DNA from 2 places in the Pseudoalteromonas sp. NJ631 genome. Region 2 is predicted to be linked to the other one. Evidence: predicted binding sites of a transcription regulator. Region 2 holds the regulator's gene; the other holds the start of a gene.
What was found. Region 2 encodes FliA, which starts transcription of late flagellar genes. Its sites were predicted from a motif close to CTAAAGNTNNNNNNNNNNNNGCCGATA; they were not measured.

Region 1: the regulator FliA is predicted to act here: its motif matches at 2,339-2,365, upstream of pomA (flagellar motor protein PomA).

The regions. Positions count from the first base shown of each region.
Region 1 is NZ_AKXJ01000001.1:604,101-613,215, reverse strand. It holds gene dxs (1-deoxy-D-xylulose-5-phosphate synthase) at 1-881, opposite strand, end outside; gene ispA ((2E,6E)-farnesyl diphosphate synthase) at 1,048-1,947, opposite strand; gene xseB (exodeoxyribonuclease VII small subunit) at 1,947-2,186, opposite strand; gene pomA (flagellar motor protein PomA) at 2,421-3,188, shown strand; gene A587_RS0102930 (flagellar motor protein MotB) at 3,191-4,120, shown strand; gene A587_RS0102920 (hypothetical protein) at 4,290-4,811, shown strand; gene A587_RS0102915 (aromatic amino acid transport family protein) at 4,869-6,071, opposite strand; gene A587_RS0102910 (tetratricopeptide repeat protein) at 6,325-7,401, opposite strand; gene lipA (lipoyl synthase) at 7,607-8,572, opposite strand; gene lipB (lipoyl(octanoyl) transferase LipB) at 8,569-9,115, opposite strand, start outside.
Region 2 is NZ_AKXJ01000007.1:87,994-97,108, reverse strand. It holds gene flhA (flagellar biosynthesis protein FlhA) at 1-1,519, shown strand, start outside; gene flhF (flagellar biosynthesis protein FlhF) at 1,539-3,014, shown strand; gene A587_RS0113610 (MinD/ParA family protein) at 3,007-3,867, shown strand; gene A587_RS0113605 (RNA polymerase sigma factor FliA) at 3,870-4,604, shown strand; gene cheY (chemotaxis response regulator CheY) at 4,647-5,030, shown strand; gene A587_RS0113595 (protein phosphatase CheZ) at 5,050-5,826, shown strand; gene A587_RS0113590 (chemotaxis protein CheA) at 5,840-8,065, shown strand; partial or broken gene A587_RS24080 (protein-glutamate methylesterase/protein-glutamine glutaminase) at 8,140-9,115, shown strand, end outside.

The DNA of each region.
Region 1 (9,115 bases), on a different contig from region 2:
TCCGCCTCTGCAGGCTTATAGCCTTTCCCTTTTTGCGTTTTAACATGCAATAACTGTGGCCCCTTAAGGTTACGCATATTACGCAGCGTATCAACTAGGGTGCCAACATCATGTCCATCAATTGGGCCAATATAGTTAAAGCCAAGCTCTTCAAAGAAAGTGCCTGGGATTATCATCCCTTTTAAATGTTCTTCCATTCTGCCAGCAAGTTCTTTAACTGGTGGCACACCAGCTAACAGCTTTTTGCTGCCTTCACGAATATTGGTATAGAAGCTACCAGAGAGGATCTTAGCGAAATGGTTTGTAAGTGCGCCAACGTTTTCCGAGATAGACATTTCGTTGTCATTCAAGATCACGAGCATGTCCGGATTAACATCTCCCGCGTGGTTCATGGCTTCAAACGCCATACCAGCAGTCATTGCGCCATCACCAATAATAGCAACAGTTTTACGGCCTATTGCCTCTCTTTCAGCGGCAATAGCCATTGCGAGCGCTGCAGAAATTGAGGTGCTTGAGTGACCAACACTAAAGGTATCGTATTGGCTTTCCTCTCGATATGGGAAAGGGTGTAGCCCATCTTTCTGGCGAATAGTATGCATCTGGTCACGGCGGCCTGTTAGGATCTTATGGGGATAAGCCTGATGACCTACGTCCCACACCAATCTATCCTGTGGTGTGTTGTAGACGTAATGCAATGCAACGGTCAGTTCGACCGTGCCAAGACCTGAAGCTAAGTGACCGCTGCTTTGAGAGACTGAGTTTAGCAAATACTCTCGTAATTCATCACTTAACGCAGATAACTTATGCTGGGGTAATTGACGAAGTTGACTTGGGTCGTCAATTAACGCGAGTAAAGGATACTTGCTACTATCAAGTTTCATGGTATTTATCAGAGTCCTAGTGAGTCTTTGCTGAGTACTTACTCGCGCAGCTCACTTCATAATTATTAAAATTCGTCACCAACTGGTCATAATATTATGTTAGCCAGTATTTACAAAGTACTTGTGAATATTTTCTTAGCTTGGCGTAGTTATTTTATACGTCAGCTTAATATTCTCGATCTATGATGTATTTTGCTAAATCTGCAAGTATTTCTGTGTCACCATCTATTTTCGTAAGCGCATCCAGTGCTTCATCTATCAACTGTTCGGCTTTTTCTTTTGCTTGTTCTAAGCCTAACAATGCAGGGTAGGTAGACTTATTATGTTCTATGTCAGAACCTTGTGGCTTACCAAGCACCGCCGTGTCACCTTCTACATCAAGAATGTCATCTCTGACTTGGAATGCAAGGCCTATTGCACGACCATAAGTGCGTATTGCATTACATGCTTGCTCGGTAACTTGCTCTGGGTTGCCGCATAAGATCCCAAGCTCCACAGCACAGCTTAGCAGTGCACCTGTTTTTAGCTTATGAATACGTTCAAGTTCGTCTATGGTAATCGAACGATCAGTAGCCGCTATATCAAGTGCTTGGCCACCAACCATGCCTTGTAGACCTGATGCTTTAGCTAGCGCGGAAATCATTTTTATTTGTGCATGGTGGTTTACTGCGAATTGATGCTCACTTAACAGCTCAAAAGCCAGCGTTTGCAGAGCGTCACCAGCCAAAATAGCAGTCGCCTCGTCAAATTGGATGTGACAAGTTGGACGGCCGCGCCTAAGTTCATCATCATCCATCGCGGGTAAATCATCGTGCACCAACGAATAGCTATGAACACACTCTATTGCAGCAGCGGCCTTGTCTAAGTCTCCTGAAGCCGCACCAAACAATTCACCAGTGCAGTACACCAAGAATGGTCGCAAGCGTTTACCACCATTTTCTATACTGTAGCGCGTTGCGGATTTGATATTTTCTTCAGTATCAATCACATTATCAAAATAGTGTAAAACGGTGGTTTCTACACGAGTCTTAGCTGACAGGAGTTTTTCTTGTAATTTTGCTGACATTAGGCTTCGTTTTCAAATGGCTGTAATTGCGCTTGCTCATCTTCGCCCATTAAAATAGCGACCTGCTGCTCAGCTTGCTGAAGTTTTTGGTTTGAAGCTTTTGCGAGCTTTATCCCACGCTCAAATTGTTTAAGTGCTTGATCCAGAGGTAAGCTACCGTTTTCCATGTCTGCAACGATTTGTTCCAACTCTTGCATGGCCTCTTCAAAGCTCAAATTATCAGGTTTTTTTACTGCCATATGTCACACTGACCCGTAAAGTAAAAGTGTGGCAATTTTAGGGGGATTGCGCGCCAAGGTCAAAAAAACCAGAGACTTTTTGATCTGACGGAGTATCGGCATTACAAGATCTGCTATAAACTCGCATTTTAAACACTTTTTAATATAATAGTGTTAAGTTGTAGAGAAACTTGCCGATAACTCAAACAATAATAACTGCGTGATTTATCACAAATAACTTCCCTCGGAGGACATGTGGATTTAGCAACGGTAATAGGGATCCTGGGTGCCATAGGTTTGATTGTAATGTCGATGGTACTGAGTAGTGATGGCCAGATCGCTATGTTCTATAACACGCCTTCCGTCGTTATCGTATTTGGTGGTTCAATTTTTATCGTATTGTCTAACTTTACGCTTGGACAATTTTTCGGCATTGGTAAAGTGGCCGGCAAGGCCTTCATGTTTAAGATTGAAACCCCTGAAGAGCTGATTGAAAAAGCCGTTGAGCTTGCTGATTCTGCGCGTAAAGGTGGTTTCTTAGCGTTAGAAGAAGCTGAAATTCCCAACCAATTTATGCGTAAAGGCGTTGATATGTTAGTCGACGGCCATGACGCTGATGTTGTACGTGCCACACTGCAAAAAGACATTTCCCTAACGTCTTCAAGACATGAACTAGGCGCGGGTTTATTTAAATCCCTCGCGGATATTGCGCCTGCGATGGGGATGATCGGAACACTCATCGGCTTGGTAGCTATGTTGTCTAACATGGACGACCCAAAAGCAATTGGACCTGCTATGGCTGTTGCACTTTTAACAACTTTGTATGGTGCGTTTTTAGCTAACGTGGTTGCGATCCCTATTCAGGTTAAGCTTGAGCTTCGTAAAGATGAAGAAGAGCGAAATCAGCGGCTCATCTTAGATGCTGTCTTAGGTATTCAGGATGGCCAAAACCCGAAAGTTATTGAAGGCATTTTGAAAAATTATTTGCCTGAATCTAAACGTGGCGCTGAGGCTGAGGAATAACCATGTCAGATGAGAAAGAATGTAAATGTCCTCCTCCAGGTCTTCCCGCCTGGATGGGGACATTTGCTGATCTGATGTCATTACTGATGTGCTTCTTTGTACTGCTACTGGCATTTTCTGAAATGGACGTGCTGAAGTTTAAGCAAATTGCCGGGTCGATGAAGTTTGCTTTTGGTGTGCAAAACAAAATAGAAGTAAAGGATATCCCAAAAGGTACCAGTGTTATCGCGATGGAATTTACTCCTGGTAAGCCAGAGCCAACACCAATTGAAACTATCCAACAGCAAACCGTAGAAATGACGCAACAGATGCTTGAATTTCAGGCCGGTGATGAATCGTCTGCGGGTGGTCGGCAAGAGCAGCGGGGCAATAAGCGTGGTGGTGAGTCAGCCAGTACAGCTCAGGAAATGGCGTCAACGCAAGCAATCGCATCCGCAGATCAAGAACAAGTTAATGAGCTTGTTAAAAAGATTGCGCAGCAGCTAGAAAAGCAAATAATGGATGGTGCGATTGAGCTTGAGTCTCTAGGGCAGCAAATCATTATTCGTATCCAAGAGAATGGTTCTTTCCCAGCAGGTAGTGCGTTTTTACAACCTAAATTTGAACCAGTGATTGCCGAAATTGCAGAACTACTCAAAGATGTACCCGGTGAAATTACTGTCTCGGGTCACACAGACGATTTTAGAGTCACTAACGAACTTTACTCTAATAACTGGGATTTATCGGCGACGAGAGCGGTCGCTGTTGCGACTGTGATGGAGCGCGTCCGTGGTTTTGATAAGAATAGAATGGTCGTGGTTGGTCACGCAGACACCAGACCACTTGTTCCCAATGACAGCGATGCTGATAGACGCCGCAATAGACGTGTTGAAATCTCAATTTTACAGGGTAAACCTAAAGAGTCAGACCCTATTGAAGTGAGGCAAAATTAATTACAGTTTATTGCCAAATTACAGGGAATTCGCTAAAGTTCTAGCTGCTCTACAAACTCTCGATAAGGATAAAATGATGAACATTAAAAATTATAGATTACCAGGTGATAACGGCTCTGGCGGCGATGATGAAGCTGAAAAAAAGCCAAGTGTAACAAAGTAATTAATTATGTGGTCCGCGTGGGAGCCTGTTAGGCTCTTCTTTTTTGAGCATAGCGTTTGGGTATCTTTTATCGCGGTTATTTTATGTCTCGCAGTTCGTGATATAAAAGCGTTAAGATATGCAACTCTAATTGCGTTGTTTTATGTCTTGGGAATTCTGAATTCTGATTATATTAGGGCGGCTGATCCTGATAAAGTTTATCGGTATATCTATTGGGCCCTTTCAGACATTGTCTTCATGGCAATTATTGCTTACTGGGCTGTTAAAGATAAGATGTATCTTTGGCAAAGTATTCTTGCCCAAATAATCATTATTCCAGCTCCGCTGTTACAGTTTTTTAGACTTGTCGACAGACATTTTATGGATCTCTCTTATTCAACTTACCTGTACCCTACAATTATTCCTATGGTTAATGTGGCTACTCTGTGTTTAGCATTTGTGCCAGTGTTTACCTTTTGGAAAGTAATGCAAGATAGAAAAGAAGCGAGACTGGCTAGGGAAAATAGTCTAGCAGAAACTACTAGTTAATCTGAGCCTCGGATAATTAATGCCTTACCCAAGGCTCAGATTAATTTGCTGTTGCTATTACCCTAAACTAGGAATAAGGCCAGCCATTTGCATTAGCTGAGAGGTGATGATCATCACACCAAAAATGGCGGCAAGTCCTAGTCCAAGCGTACCACCTTTAACCTGATATCCATCATTACCTCTAACTTTTCTCTGTTTCCATACCATAGCAACTGGTAGAAATACCGCTAACACCACGAGCGCAATCGCTGCATACCCCAGTGCCATAATAAAGCCCTTTGGATAAAAGAGGGCAAAGCCAAGCGGTGGTAAAAAGGTAATGAACGCCGTTTTTATACGGTCTTTCTTAGTATCTTGCTTTTTAAAGGCATCAGCAAAAAAGTCGAATAAGCCGAGACTAACACCTAAGAATGAAGTCGCCAGAGCAAGATCTGCAAAAACCGTCACAAATAATTGTACGTTGTCGTTGTGTGCGATAGACGAAATACTGGTGACAAAACCCGGCAGTCCCTCACTTGCCATTAAGCTCTCTTGACCCATAACACCTTGGCTTAGTAGTTGCCAAAATACATAGATGATAAGCGGGAGGGAAGCACCAAACATCATTACTTTACGTAATTGGCGGATATCTACGCCCACGTACTTAACGATTGATGGGATTGATCCATGAAACCCAAATGAAGTGAAAATTACAGGAATTGCCGCAATAACAAGTCCTTGCTCCACTGGCATATCGATAAGATGTTGGCCATGAACATAGGGAGTCAGGATAAAAAATAAACTCGCGAGCACGATAACTTTAATGGTAAATAGTAACTGGTTAAGCTTGTCGACAGTACTTGTGCCTAATGTCACTATGGTTGCTATGATAACAGCAAGCAATACTGAACCGAGTTGGGGAGTGATCCCATCACCTAGTACACTAACCAGTTTGCTTTGAAGTTGTGCTCCACCTCCCGCGATGTAAGCTGCGCACAGTGCATAGAATAAAAATACCATAGAAAAGTTAGCGACATATTGGCCCGTTTTACCGAGCAAGTTTTTCGCCAGTGTATTTAGCGTTGCGTCTTGATCTGCGTATTGATGTACTTCCAACATAAGCAAAGCGGTATAGGTCATTAACAACCATGTGATTGCTAATAATGCGATAGCGGTAGAAAAGCCGAGTCCTGCTGATGCAATAGGGAGGGCGAGCATACCCGCGCCAATTGTAGTACCTGCTACAATCAGCATGCTGCCCAAAGTTTTATTCTTAAGCACGTTTTGCCCCTGATTATTATTATCTGGTGAGGCAAGATATAACGAATAGCGAGGAAATGAAACCGTTTTGCTGCTAATACCAATTCGCGTATAAAATTTATGCGTTAAAAACAAAAAAGCCGCATATCAATATGCGGCTTATTCTACTCACTGGTATTTTCATCCAGTGAGTTTGTGCTTGTACCTTTAACTTTTATATAAAGTCTTCATCTCTCATGAAAATGCACCGTATCAAGCTAACTTACCTAAGAGTTTATTGCGCTCGTACTAAATTGTCAAACCAATCTTGACCTCTCGCACTGAGCGACTTTAGCACAATAAGGTCACTTTCACCGTCGGGTAGCTTCAATCTTAAATGCTCATCAAGCGCAATTGCACGTTCCAAATGGCTGCGGATTTCACCCAGCGTCCGGACCATACAATCTAGCTCCTCAGGTAAGCCTTCGCTAAAATCTATACGAGTCTGGTAACAGGCTATATTCCAATGCATACGAGCTCTGACGGACTCACTCATATCTGAGATGGAAAGTGCGCTTTCTAGCAGCTTGATGGCTTCTGCGAGCTTACCATCTCGGCTGAGTGCTCTGGCTTTTATGCCAATTGCTCTTGCATGGTTTGGATGAATGTTGGTAAGAATGTCATCACAAACCTTAATTGCTTCATCGTATTGTGTGTTTGCAATCAATTCCCTAGCGCGTTGGAGTGCGATTTCTACGGTATTCTTACGTGCTATTTCATACTCTTCTTTCACCTTTTGTTGGATGTCATTGAATTCATCTTCGCCAACATAGCGTTTGTAGGCGCTAGAAACGAGTCCTACACCACCAAAACCGCTTAAAATAGAGAATGAAAAGATTTTAATCCAAGTCCAAAATGCTTTATCAGAACCGGTAATTGAGTCATTTTCCCGCTTCAAATTGTGCTCTACGACCACTTTGATAATACGGTTGATCTCAACGGCATTATCGTTATGCGCAGATGAAAACATCGCCACGGGAATGAGTATCTCATCATTGTTTTGATGGTGGGAGTCGTGCTCCCCATTTTGATATGATTTAAATGCATACTTACTGACTGGGCTGAAGTCAGCAGCGCCCGCCATGGTGAGCACACCGATTGCCATAAATGCTGAGATCACACCGGCTAGAATGACACCGAATCCACCTAAGTCCCAATACTCTGGGGCAGCGCTATTCGCACTCTTAAACTTAGGTTTGCGAAACTTATATGACGACGTTGAACGCATCGCTTGTAAGAGCCCGCCTAAGCTGCCTCCAAGCACCACAACGGCAATAAAAATAGCGTAAAAGCTGATTGGTCCGTATTCCATATTATTATTCTAAGTAACCTGAGCTGGGGATAATTAAAGCCTTGTTACCACTATAACTCTCTGGCTAGACAAGGGTGTAAATTAAGGGAATTTTGGCTATTTTACATTGAATTTACATGAATGCGTAGAGGGGAGAGCGGAAATTGCTCCTATTTACGACTAGGAGCAATATCCGTGTTACTTGAACTTAAGTTCGGAGCAGAAGCTATTTTACTTCTTTACCGGCGGCTTGCTGATCTGCATGGTAGCTAGAGCGTACAAATGGTCCGCAAGCTGCGTGGCTAAAGCCTATTTCGTCGGCATATTCTTTTAGCCCATCAAACTCAACCGGTGGCACGTAGCGCTTGACTGGCAAGTGGTGCTTTGAAGGTTGCAGATACTGGCCTACGGTAAGCATATCTACGTTATGCTCGCGCAAGTCTCTTAAGACTTCTTCAATTTCAGAGATTTCTTCGCCTAGTCCAACCATCAGGCCTGATTTAGTTCTTACTTCTGGATGCGCTTCTTTAAAGCGGCGTAGTAATTCGAGCGACCACTTATAATCGGCGCCTGGACGCGCTAGCTTGTAAAGTCTCGGTGCAGTTTCAAGGTTGTGGTTGAATACATCTGGTGGTGTTTCACTTAAGATCTCTAAAGCTCTATCCATACGACCACGGAAATCAGGCACAAGAATTTCGATTGTAATACCTGGGTTGTGCTTACGGATCTCACGAATACAGTCGGCAAAGTGCTGCGCACCACCGTCGCGCAAATCATCACGGTCAACAGAGGTAATAACAACGTAGCTTAACTTCATGTCTTTGATGGTAAGTGCAAGCTTTTCCGGCTCTTGGGCGTCAGGTTTTAATGGACGACCGTGGGCCACATCGCAGAATGGACAGCGGCGAGTACAAATTGCACCTAAAATCATAAAGGTTGCTGTACCGTGATTAAAGCACTCAGAAAGGTTAGGGCAAGACGCTTCTTCACAAACAGAGTGCAAGCCGTGCTTTCGCATTGCTTGTTTAATGCCATCGATACGTTCACTTGATTTTGGCAAACGGATCTTTAACCACTCAGGTTTTCTCAGCATTTCTTCGCGTTCTGTTGGCATGACTTTAACTGGGATCAATGCCATTTTTTCAGCATCGCGGAGCTTTACCCCTGGCTCCATTTTGACTGGTTTACTCATACGTTTTCAAACCCTTCAGTGTATTCGACATGCTCAGCATTAATGCGTTTTAGCATGTGTTTTACCAGACCAGCCCCCGCATCAGCGACGGTTTGAGGTCCATTAATTTCGCTACTTTGCACCATATTCATGCCCGCATAACCACAAGGGTTTATTCGTAAAAATGGACCAAGGTCCATATTAACGTTGAGTGCGAGACCATGAAACGAGCAGCCACGGCGGACTCTAAGTCCAAGAGATGCTATCTTGCTATCGTTGACGTATACACCTGGTGCATCGGCTTTAGCATAAGCCTCTATCCCATATTCTTTTAGGGAGTCGATAATGCTTTCCTCTAGCCAAGTGACAAGTTCACGTACCCCTATTTTCAATCGTCGTAAGTTGAGCAGTACATAAAGCATTTGTTGCCCAGGACCGTGGTAGGTAACTTGACCACCGCGATCCACTTTTACGACGGGAATGTCGCCCGGCGCCAATACATGCTCTTCTTTACCTGCTTGACCTTGTGTAAAAACAGGTTCATGTTCCACCAGCCAGATTTCA
Region 2 (9,115 bases):
GTCAATGGACGGTGCAAGTAAATTCGTTAAAGGTGATGCTATTGCAGGTATCGTGATCCTCGCCATTAATATAATAGGTGGCCTTTTCGTTGGGATGATCCAGCATGATTTAAGCTTTGGCCACGCGATGGAAGTATATACCATGCTGACGATTGGTGACGGTCTGGTCGCGCAAATTCCTTCTCTTTTACTCTCAATTGGTACTGCAATTGTCGTAACGCGTCAAAATGAATCGCACAACATGGGCGATCAGTTTAAAAGCCAACTGGGTAATGAAAAATCGCTAGCTATTGCTTCAGGTATTTTGATCACCATGGGACTCGTTCCAGGCATGCCACATGTTGCCTTCCTAGGTTTAGGCGTATTACTTGGCTATATAGCCTATTACACAAGCCAGCAAAAGAAAAAGGCGGAAATCGAAAAGGCAGAACAAGCTGCCAAAGGACCTGCTGCCAAAGGAGGTCATCAACAAGATCAAAAAGAGCTTGGTTGGGATGATGTACAACCTGTTGATGTGATTGGTTTAGAGGTTGGTTATCGCCTAATTCCTCTAGTTGACCAAGCCCAAGGCGGGGAGCTTCTCAGTCGTATTAAAGGGGTGCGTAAAAAGCTATCTCAGGAACTGGGCTTTTTAGTACCGCCAGTACATATTCGCGATAACCTAGAACTAGATCCAAATGCATACAATATTACTTTAATGGGAGTTGGCTCAGGAACCGGTGAGTTGAAGCATGGCGACGAACTTGCAATTAATCCAGGGCAGGTGTTTGGGCCGATTAAAGGCATAGAAACTAAAGATCCTGCATTTGGCCTAGATGCGGTATGGATTAAGCCAGACCAAAAAGATGAGGCGCATTCGCTTGGCTATACAGTAGTAGATGCTGCAACTGTGGTTGCGACACATATCAGTCAATTATTGACGAATAATGCATCACTATTGCTTGGCCATGAAGAAGTACAAAACCTATTAGATATGCTTGCGAAAAGTCACCCTAGATTAGTTGAAGGCTTAGTGCCTGATATTTTACCACTCACTACCGTGGTAAAAGTGCTTCAAAATCTGCTTAATGAGGGCGTTGCGATTCGAGATATGCGCTCGATTGTACAAACCTTAGTTGAGTACGGCCCACGGAGCCAAGACCCTGATGTGTTAACGGCTGCGGTAAGAATTTCATTACGCAGATTGATTGTTCAAGATGCCGTTGGAAGCGAAGAAGAAATTCCTGTCATAACATTGGCGCCTGAGTTGGAACAGATGTTGCATCAGTCACTTCAGAACGCAGGTGATGAGGGGGCAGGTATTGAACCTGGCTTGGCTGAGAGGCTTCAAGAATCATTAAGAGAAGCACATCACAACCAAGAAATGCTAGGGGAACCTTCCATCTTATTAACCTCAGGTATGTTAAGAAGTGTGCTGTCTCGATTTGTTAAACATACGATTCCAGGTCTTAGAGTGATGTCATATCAAGAAGTGCCGGAAGAAAGACAAATTAAGATAGTGAGCTCGGTTGGACAATAGAGGATAAAGGGGCTGTAACATGAAAATTAAACGTTTCTTCGCAAAAGATATGCGTACGGCTTTAAATGAAGTAAAAGAAGAGCTTGGTGCAGATGCTGTCATTATGTCTAACAAAAAGTTAGCAGATGGTGTTGAAATCGTCGCAGCAGTTGATAATGACCGTGCCGCTGCACCTGTTAAGCAAGCTCCAGCTGCCCGTGCGACTGCCTCAAACGAGGCTCCGACCCGCTTTGTCCGTCCAGAGCCTCGCCAAGCACAGCCAGCAAAACAAGCGCAAGTTGCCGATAGCTTAGCGGCATTGCTAGAGCGTCAGGCACCGCGCCCACGCTCACCAGAACTTGCTTCTATGTTCTCCCAGTCGGGGATTGATACAGAGCAAATGTTAAGCAGCCAACGTAAAACACAAACTGCTGCGCCGGCGCACCAAGCGAAGCCACAGCAAGCTCGTCGCCAATCTTTTGACTTTGATGATGATGCATTTGAGCAGCCACAGAATTGGGGCGAGTCGGATGAGTTAGACAACGGTTTTGGTGATGATTTACCCGAGTTAAATGCCAAGCCTGACGAAATGAGTGCAATGCGCGAAGAAATGAACGCTATTCGTCAATTACTTGAACATCAAGTATCTGGTCTAATGAAACAAGAAATGGCTCGTCGCGATCCAACCCGTGCGTGTCTTGTTGACCGTCTGGAAGGAATGGGCATAGACAAAGATGTCGCTGAGCAAATGGCATGCTTTATCCCTGATGATGTGTCTCGTAAAGAAGCCTGGAATGCATTGTTAAACATGGTGATCAACCAAATGCACACCACTAACAATGATATTCTTCGCCAAGGTGGAGTATTTGCGATGGTGGGTCCAACTGGTGTTGGTAAAACCACAACGGTTGCAAAATTAGCGGCATTAGGTGCACAAAAATACGGTGCAGATAAAGTGGCGTTAATAACGACAGATACCTATAGAATTGGCGCTTACGAGCAGTTAGCTACCTATGGTAGAATCATTGGTTGTCCGGTTAAGCAAGTTAAAGATGCAAATGAACTTGCAGAAGTGCTTTATCATTTACGCAATAAGCGTCTAGTATTAATAGATACAGCGGGAATGAGTCAAAGAGATTTGCGCTTAACTGAACAGTTAAATACACTTATGCGTAGCGCGAGAGTAGATATTCGCAGCTATTTAGTATTAAGTGCGACAGCACAAATGAATGTGTTACAAGAAACAGTAAGACACTTCAAAAAAGTAAATTTAAGTGGCTGTATTTTCACAAAACTTGATGAAAGTCTAAGTTTAGGTGAGATAATTAGCATAGCGATTCAAAATCGCTTGCCAATAGGGTATCTTACCAACGGTCAGCGAGTGCCAGAAGACATTCGCGTAGCAAATGCTCAAAAGCTAGTAAAAAAGGCTGAGCAATTGTATTTAAAAAGAATAAAAGCACAGCACTCTCGACGTGTACCTGTAGCGTCAGAGTCAGTAGGAATGTATGATTAACACAGTTTTAGATCAAGCAAGTGGCCTGCGTAGAATGAGTCAAAATAGCAACCAGGGTGTAAAAGTAATAGCCGTGACCGGTGGAAAAGGTGGGGTGGGTAAAACCAACGTCTCGCTCAATACTGCCATCGCTATGGGCCAACAAGGACAGCGAGTTCTCGTTTTAGATGCGGACTTGGGCTTGGCAAACTGTGATGTGATGTTAGGTCTAAGGGTAGAAAAAAACCTGTCGCACGTGTTGTCGGGTGAATGTGAACTAGATGAGATTCTCGTAGAAGGTCCCGCTGGAATTAAAATTGTACCGGCGACTTCAGGCTCTCAAAGTATGGTAGAGCTGACTCCCGCAGAGCATGCAGGACTTATTCGTGCATTTAGCGAGCTTAACACGCAATTTGATGTATTAATTGTTGATACCGCAGCTGGTATCTCAGATATGGTTCTGAGCTTCTCTCGAGCTGCACAAGATGTGATGGTTGTGGTGTGTGATGAACCGACTTCTATTACAGATGCTTACGCGTTGATCAAAGTTTTGAGCAGAGAGCATGGGGTCTATCGTTTTAAAATTGTTGCCAATATGGTCCGCAGTATGCGTGAAGGGCAAGAATTATTTGCTAAACTTTCAAAAGTTACAGACCGTTTTCTTGATGTAGCACTGGAATTAGTGGCCACCGTACCGTTTGACGAAAACATGCGTAAATCTTCTCGCAGACAAAGAGCTATCGTGGATTTATTTCCGAGTTCTCCTGCGGCGATTGCGATTAAGGGACTTGCCGCTAAGGCAGTGAAATGGCCAATTCCGCATCAACCTTCCGGTCATCTAGAATTTTTCATTGAACAACTTGTAAACGGGTGATTATGGCTTCTCCGGTCAATAGAGCTGCGGGATATCAAACTTCAGACCACATTCATAAGGTGGTTGAACGGCATGCTCCACTTGTCAAAAAAGTGGCGTGCCACCTGATTGCTCGACTTCCGGCAAGTGTGCAACTCGACGATCTGATCCAGTCAGGTATGATTGGGTTGATTGAAGCGTCTAAAAATTTCGATGCAACTAAAGGTGCTAGTTTCGAGACCTTTGCGGGGATCCGTATTCGAGGCGCAATGCTGGATGAAATCCGTCGTGGTGACTGGGCGCCTCGTTCTGTTCACAAAAATAGCCGAATGGTTGCAGAAGCTATATCTGAGCTCGAATCTCTCCTTGGTCGAGAACCAAAAGACACTGAAATCGCTGAAAAACTTGATATATCTCTAGATGAGTACCATCATATTTTACATGATGTAAATGCAAGTAAAGTCATCGGGATTGAGGATCTTGGGGTTGATGAAGACGTGATAACCCCAGCAAACAGCGATTTTGCGCTAGACAAACCGTTTAATAACGTTAAAAATGAACGTTTTAACGAGTCTTTAGTAAATGCTATCAAAGCGTTACCCGAAAGGGATGCTCTGGTTTTATCACTTTACTATAACGACGAAATGAATTTAAAAGAGATTGGTGCCATCCTTGATGTCAGTGAATCTCGAGTAAGCCAAATTCACGGTCAGGCAATGATAAAGCTTAAAGCTAAAATCAATGACTGGATAAATTAGAGTACATAAAATAGTTGGGTTCGAACCTCACTGGAGGAAGTTTTGGATAAGAACATGAAGATTCTCGTGGTTGATGATTTCTCTACTATGAGAAGAATAATCAAAAACCTATTAAGAGATTTAGGCTTTACCAATGTTCAAGAAGCTGATGATGGTAGTACAGCACTTCCGATGCTACAAAATCAGGAGTTTGACTTTGTAGTAACTGATTGGAACATGCCGGGCATGCAAGGTATTGATCTGCTTCGTGCAATACGCGCAGATGAAAAGCTTAAGCACATTCCAGTGTTGATGGTTACCGCAGAAGCGAAAAAAGAACAAATTGTTGCAGCAGCGCAAGCAGGGGTGAACGGATATATTGTTAAGCCGTTTACTGCGGGTACGCTCAAAACTAAGCTTGAAAAAGTATTTGAGCGACTAGGCTAACAGCAAGGGGATATGGCCTATGTCTGTAAATGCTGCGCCTCAAATTACACTTGAACAAGCTAAGCAACTTGTTGAGCTTCTAGAACAAGGTGAACAAGAAAAAGCTGACCAGCTGATTTTAGAAGCTGCTAACAAAGAGCAATCGGAGTTATTTGCAGAAGTTGGAAAGCTAACTCGCCAATTACACGAGTCCTTGAAGAACTTTGAGCTCGATACTCGACTCTCAGATCTCACGACAGAGGCTATACCTGACGCCAAGCAGCGTCTTAATTATGTTATGGAAATGACAGAAAGCGCTGCTAATAAAACGATGGACGCGGTCGAAGAAAGCTTACCTCTTGCGCAGAATCTAGCGGATGAGTTAGCGCAAATAAAGCCCACTTGGGATCGATTGATGAGCAGAGACATTCAACTCGGTGAGTTTAAATCTCTGTGTCATGATCTCGACAGCTTTATGCAGACTTCAAAGACACGTACAGACGAATTACAAGGTTTAATGACTAATGTGCTGATGGCTCAGGACTATCAGGATTTGACTGGGCAGGTTATTCGGCGCGTCATTGAGCTTGTGAGAGAAGTAGAAGATAGTCTCATTCACCTCCTGACTGTTTTTGGTACTTCAGATGAAGCGCCTTCAACTGCTGTGAAAGCGAATGAAAACGAAATAAAAACAACTGAGACTATCAGTGATGAATTGTCTGGACCTGAAGGTCCAATTATTGACGCTGAATCGCGAGATGACGTGGTTTCTGGTCAAGACGAAGTCGATGACTTGCTATCTAGTTTAGGCTTCTAGTTGGAGAGTGTGTATGAGCTTTGAAGTCGATGAAGATATCTTGCAGGACTTTCTTGTTGAAGCAGGCGAAATATTAGAACTGTTATCTGAACAGCTTGTTGAACTAGAAAATAATCCTGAAGATAAAGAACTTCTCAATGCGATTTTCCGTGGCTTCCATACCGTAAAAGGTGGAGCTGGCTTCCTCGGTATGACCGAACTGGTCGATGCCTGTCACGGTGCGGAGAACGTGTTTGATGTACTACGACAAGGGCAACGAAAAGTAACTTCCGAACTGATGGATGTTATTTTGCAATCTTTGGATACGATCAACGAAATGTTCGCTTGTATTCAAAACCGTGAGGAACCAGAAGCGGCCGATCCAGTGTTGCTTGAAACACTCCACAAACTTAGCCAGCCTGCATCTGAAGACGAAGTCAGTGAAGTGATTGACGAACTTGCTTCTGAGCCAGAACCTGTGGTGCCAGATTTAAGTGCGGATGATATTTTATTCGACGCTGATGTTGATTCAGGCGATGATAGCGGTTCTAGCATCGATGAGATAACAGAAGAAGAATTTGAAAATCTTTTAGATGAATTGCACGGTTCAGGTAATGCGCCTGCTGTTGCTCCTGCAACTAAACCTGAAGCTGTATCAACCGCAGATGATGGTGATATCACCGATGACGAATTCGATAACCTCTTAGATGAACTTCATGGTGTTGGTAAATTCGGTGGAGCACCAAATGCGGAAGATGCTGTTGTCCCAGAAGCGAGTGAACCTAAGGCTAAATCAACCTCACCAGCAGCCCCAAGTGGGTCTACTGGCGACGAAGAAATTACCGACGATGAGTTTGAAGCTTTGCTGGACGAGCTTCATGGTAAAGGCAGTGCACCTAAAGCGGTAGATGAATTGCCAGTAGAGGTTTCAGAGACTAAACCTGCTCAACCTGAGCCTGTTAAAGCCGCACCAGCGCCGAAACCCGCTCCGAAGCCTGCGCCTAAAGTTGAAGCTAAGCCTGCGACTCCTGCACCGCAAAAAGAGCCAGAGGCTGCAAAAGCTTCCACACCAGCCGCTGCGAAGAAACCTGCGGCACAAGCTGAGACCACGGTCCGAGTTGATACTAAACGTCTTGATGAAATCATGAATATGGTTGGCGAATTAGTATTGGTTCGTAACCGTTTGGTTAGCTTAGCGAATAACACCAACAGCGAAAGCATGGGTAAAGCTATTTCGAACCTTGATGTAGTCACTGCTGATTTGCAAGGCGCCGTGATGAAAACACGGATGCAGCCAATCAAAAAGGTATTTGGTCGCTTTCCTCGAGTAGTGAGAGACCTTGCTCGCAGCTTGAAAAAAGAAATCAACCTAGTTTTACAAGGTGAAGAGACGGATTTAGATAAAAACTTGGTTGAAGCGCTTGCAGATCCATTGGTCCACTTAGTGAGAAACTCAGTAGACCACGGCATTGAAATGCCTGACGTACGTGAAGCGTCGGGCAAACCAAGAATGGGTACGGTCACATTATCAGCATCTCAGGAGGGAGATCATATTCTTCTCACGATTCGAGATGATGGCGCCGGTATGGATCCTGAGAAGCTTAAAAAAATTGCTATAAATAAAGGCGTGATTGACTCCGATCAAGCAAGCAGACTGTCCGATACCGAAGCCTATAATTTGATCTTTGCACCAGGGTTTTCAACAAAAGAACAAATCTCAGACATTTCTGGTCGTGGTGTTGGGATGGATGTTGTTAAAACGAAGATCACTCAATTGAATGGCTCGGTAAATATACAATCAGAATTGGGTGTTGGTACTGTATTAGAGATTAAGGTACCGCTTACACTGGCTATTTTGCCAACCTTGATGGTGGTAGTCGGAGAGCAAACGTTTGCGTTACCGCTTGCTGGCGTGAACGAGATCTTCCATTTAGATTTGACTAAAACGAATGTGGTTGATGGTCAGTTGACTATCATAGTGAGAGAAAAAGCAATTCCGTTATTTTATCTTGAACATTGGTTGGTAAAAGGTGCGAACAGGAGCATGAGAAAGGCTGAAGGCCATGTTGTCATTGCGCAAATTGGCACTAAACAAGTCGGTTTTGTGGTTGATTCTCTGATAGGTCAAGAGGAAGTCGTAATCAAACCACTAGATGCGTTGTTACAAGGTACGCCAGGTATGGCTGGTGCTACCATCACATCTGATGGTGGTATTGCGCTAATCCTTGATGTCCCCAACTTATTAAAACACTACGCCTAATTTTATTAGGCGTAGTTCGAATTCTAGAGCAGCATTTGTTGCTCTGCTGTAGAGCAAATTAAAGAGCGTTGCCAATGGCAGTTAAAGTGTTAGTCGTAGACGATTCTAGTTTTTTTCGTCGTCGAGTCAGTGAGATTTTAGAAAAAGACAGTGAAATCAAAGTTATAGATTTCGCAGTTAATGGAAAGGAGGCGGTTGAAAAGGCCGCTTCATTACGTCCAGACGTAATTACGATGGACGTGGAAATGCCCGTGCTTGATGGGATCAGTGCGGTGAAGCAGATCATGCAGGCCACTCCGACCCCAATCTTAATGTTTTCTTCGTTAACTCGTGAGGGCGCTAGTGCTACGTTAGATGCACTGGATGCGGGCGCTGTAGATTTTTTACCGAAAAAGTTTGAAGACATCGCTCGTAATAGCGAAGAAGCAATTAAATCATTACAAAATAAGGTAAAGGAAATTGGCCGCCGTCGCGTTAGCCGTTTTACTCGCCCTAGCATTGCGACTCCGCCAAAGCGCGTCGAACCTAGAGCAACTCGTGCTGACACAGGAAGAACAACGATCCCTCAACCGGATAGAAGTTTTCAAAGACCGGTATCTGGTGGTACGTCTAGTGCTGCAGGTGCAAGAGCATCGGGTAAAAAATATGGACTGGTTGCAATTGGCACATCAACAGGTGGACCCGTTGCACTGCAAACAATATTGACCCAGCTGCCAGCAAACTTTCCTCATCCAATTTTACTTATCCAGCATATGCCGGCCGCATTTACACCTGCGTTTGCAGCAAGATTGAATAGTTTATGCCAGATTAAAGTTAAAGAAGCTGAGCAAGGTGATAGATTAATGCCTGGTGTGGCCTATTTAGCCCCTGGTGGTAAGCAAATGCTGGTTGAAAATCGCGGTGGTAGTAAGACACTAAAAGTGTTCGAAGATGATAGTCCAAGGATCACCTATAAGCCCAGCGTTGATGTGACATTTGCAAGTGTTGCAAAAGCTTATGGTGGCGACACGTTAGCGATTGTCTTAACGGGAATGGGCGCAAGATGAAGCG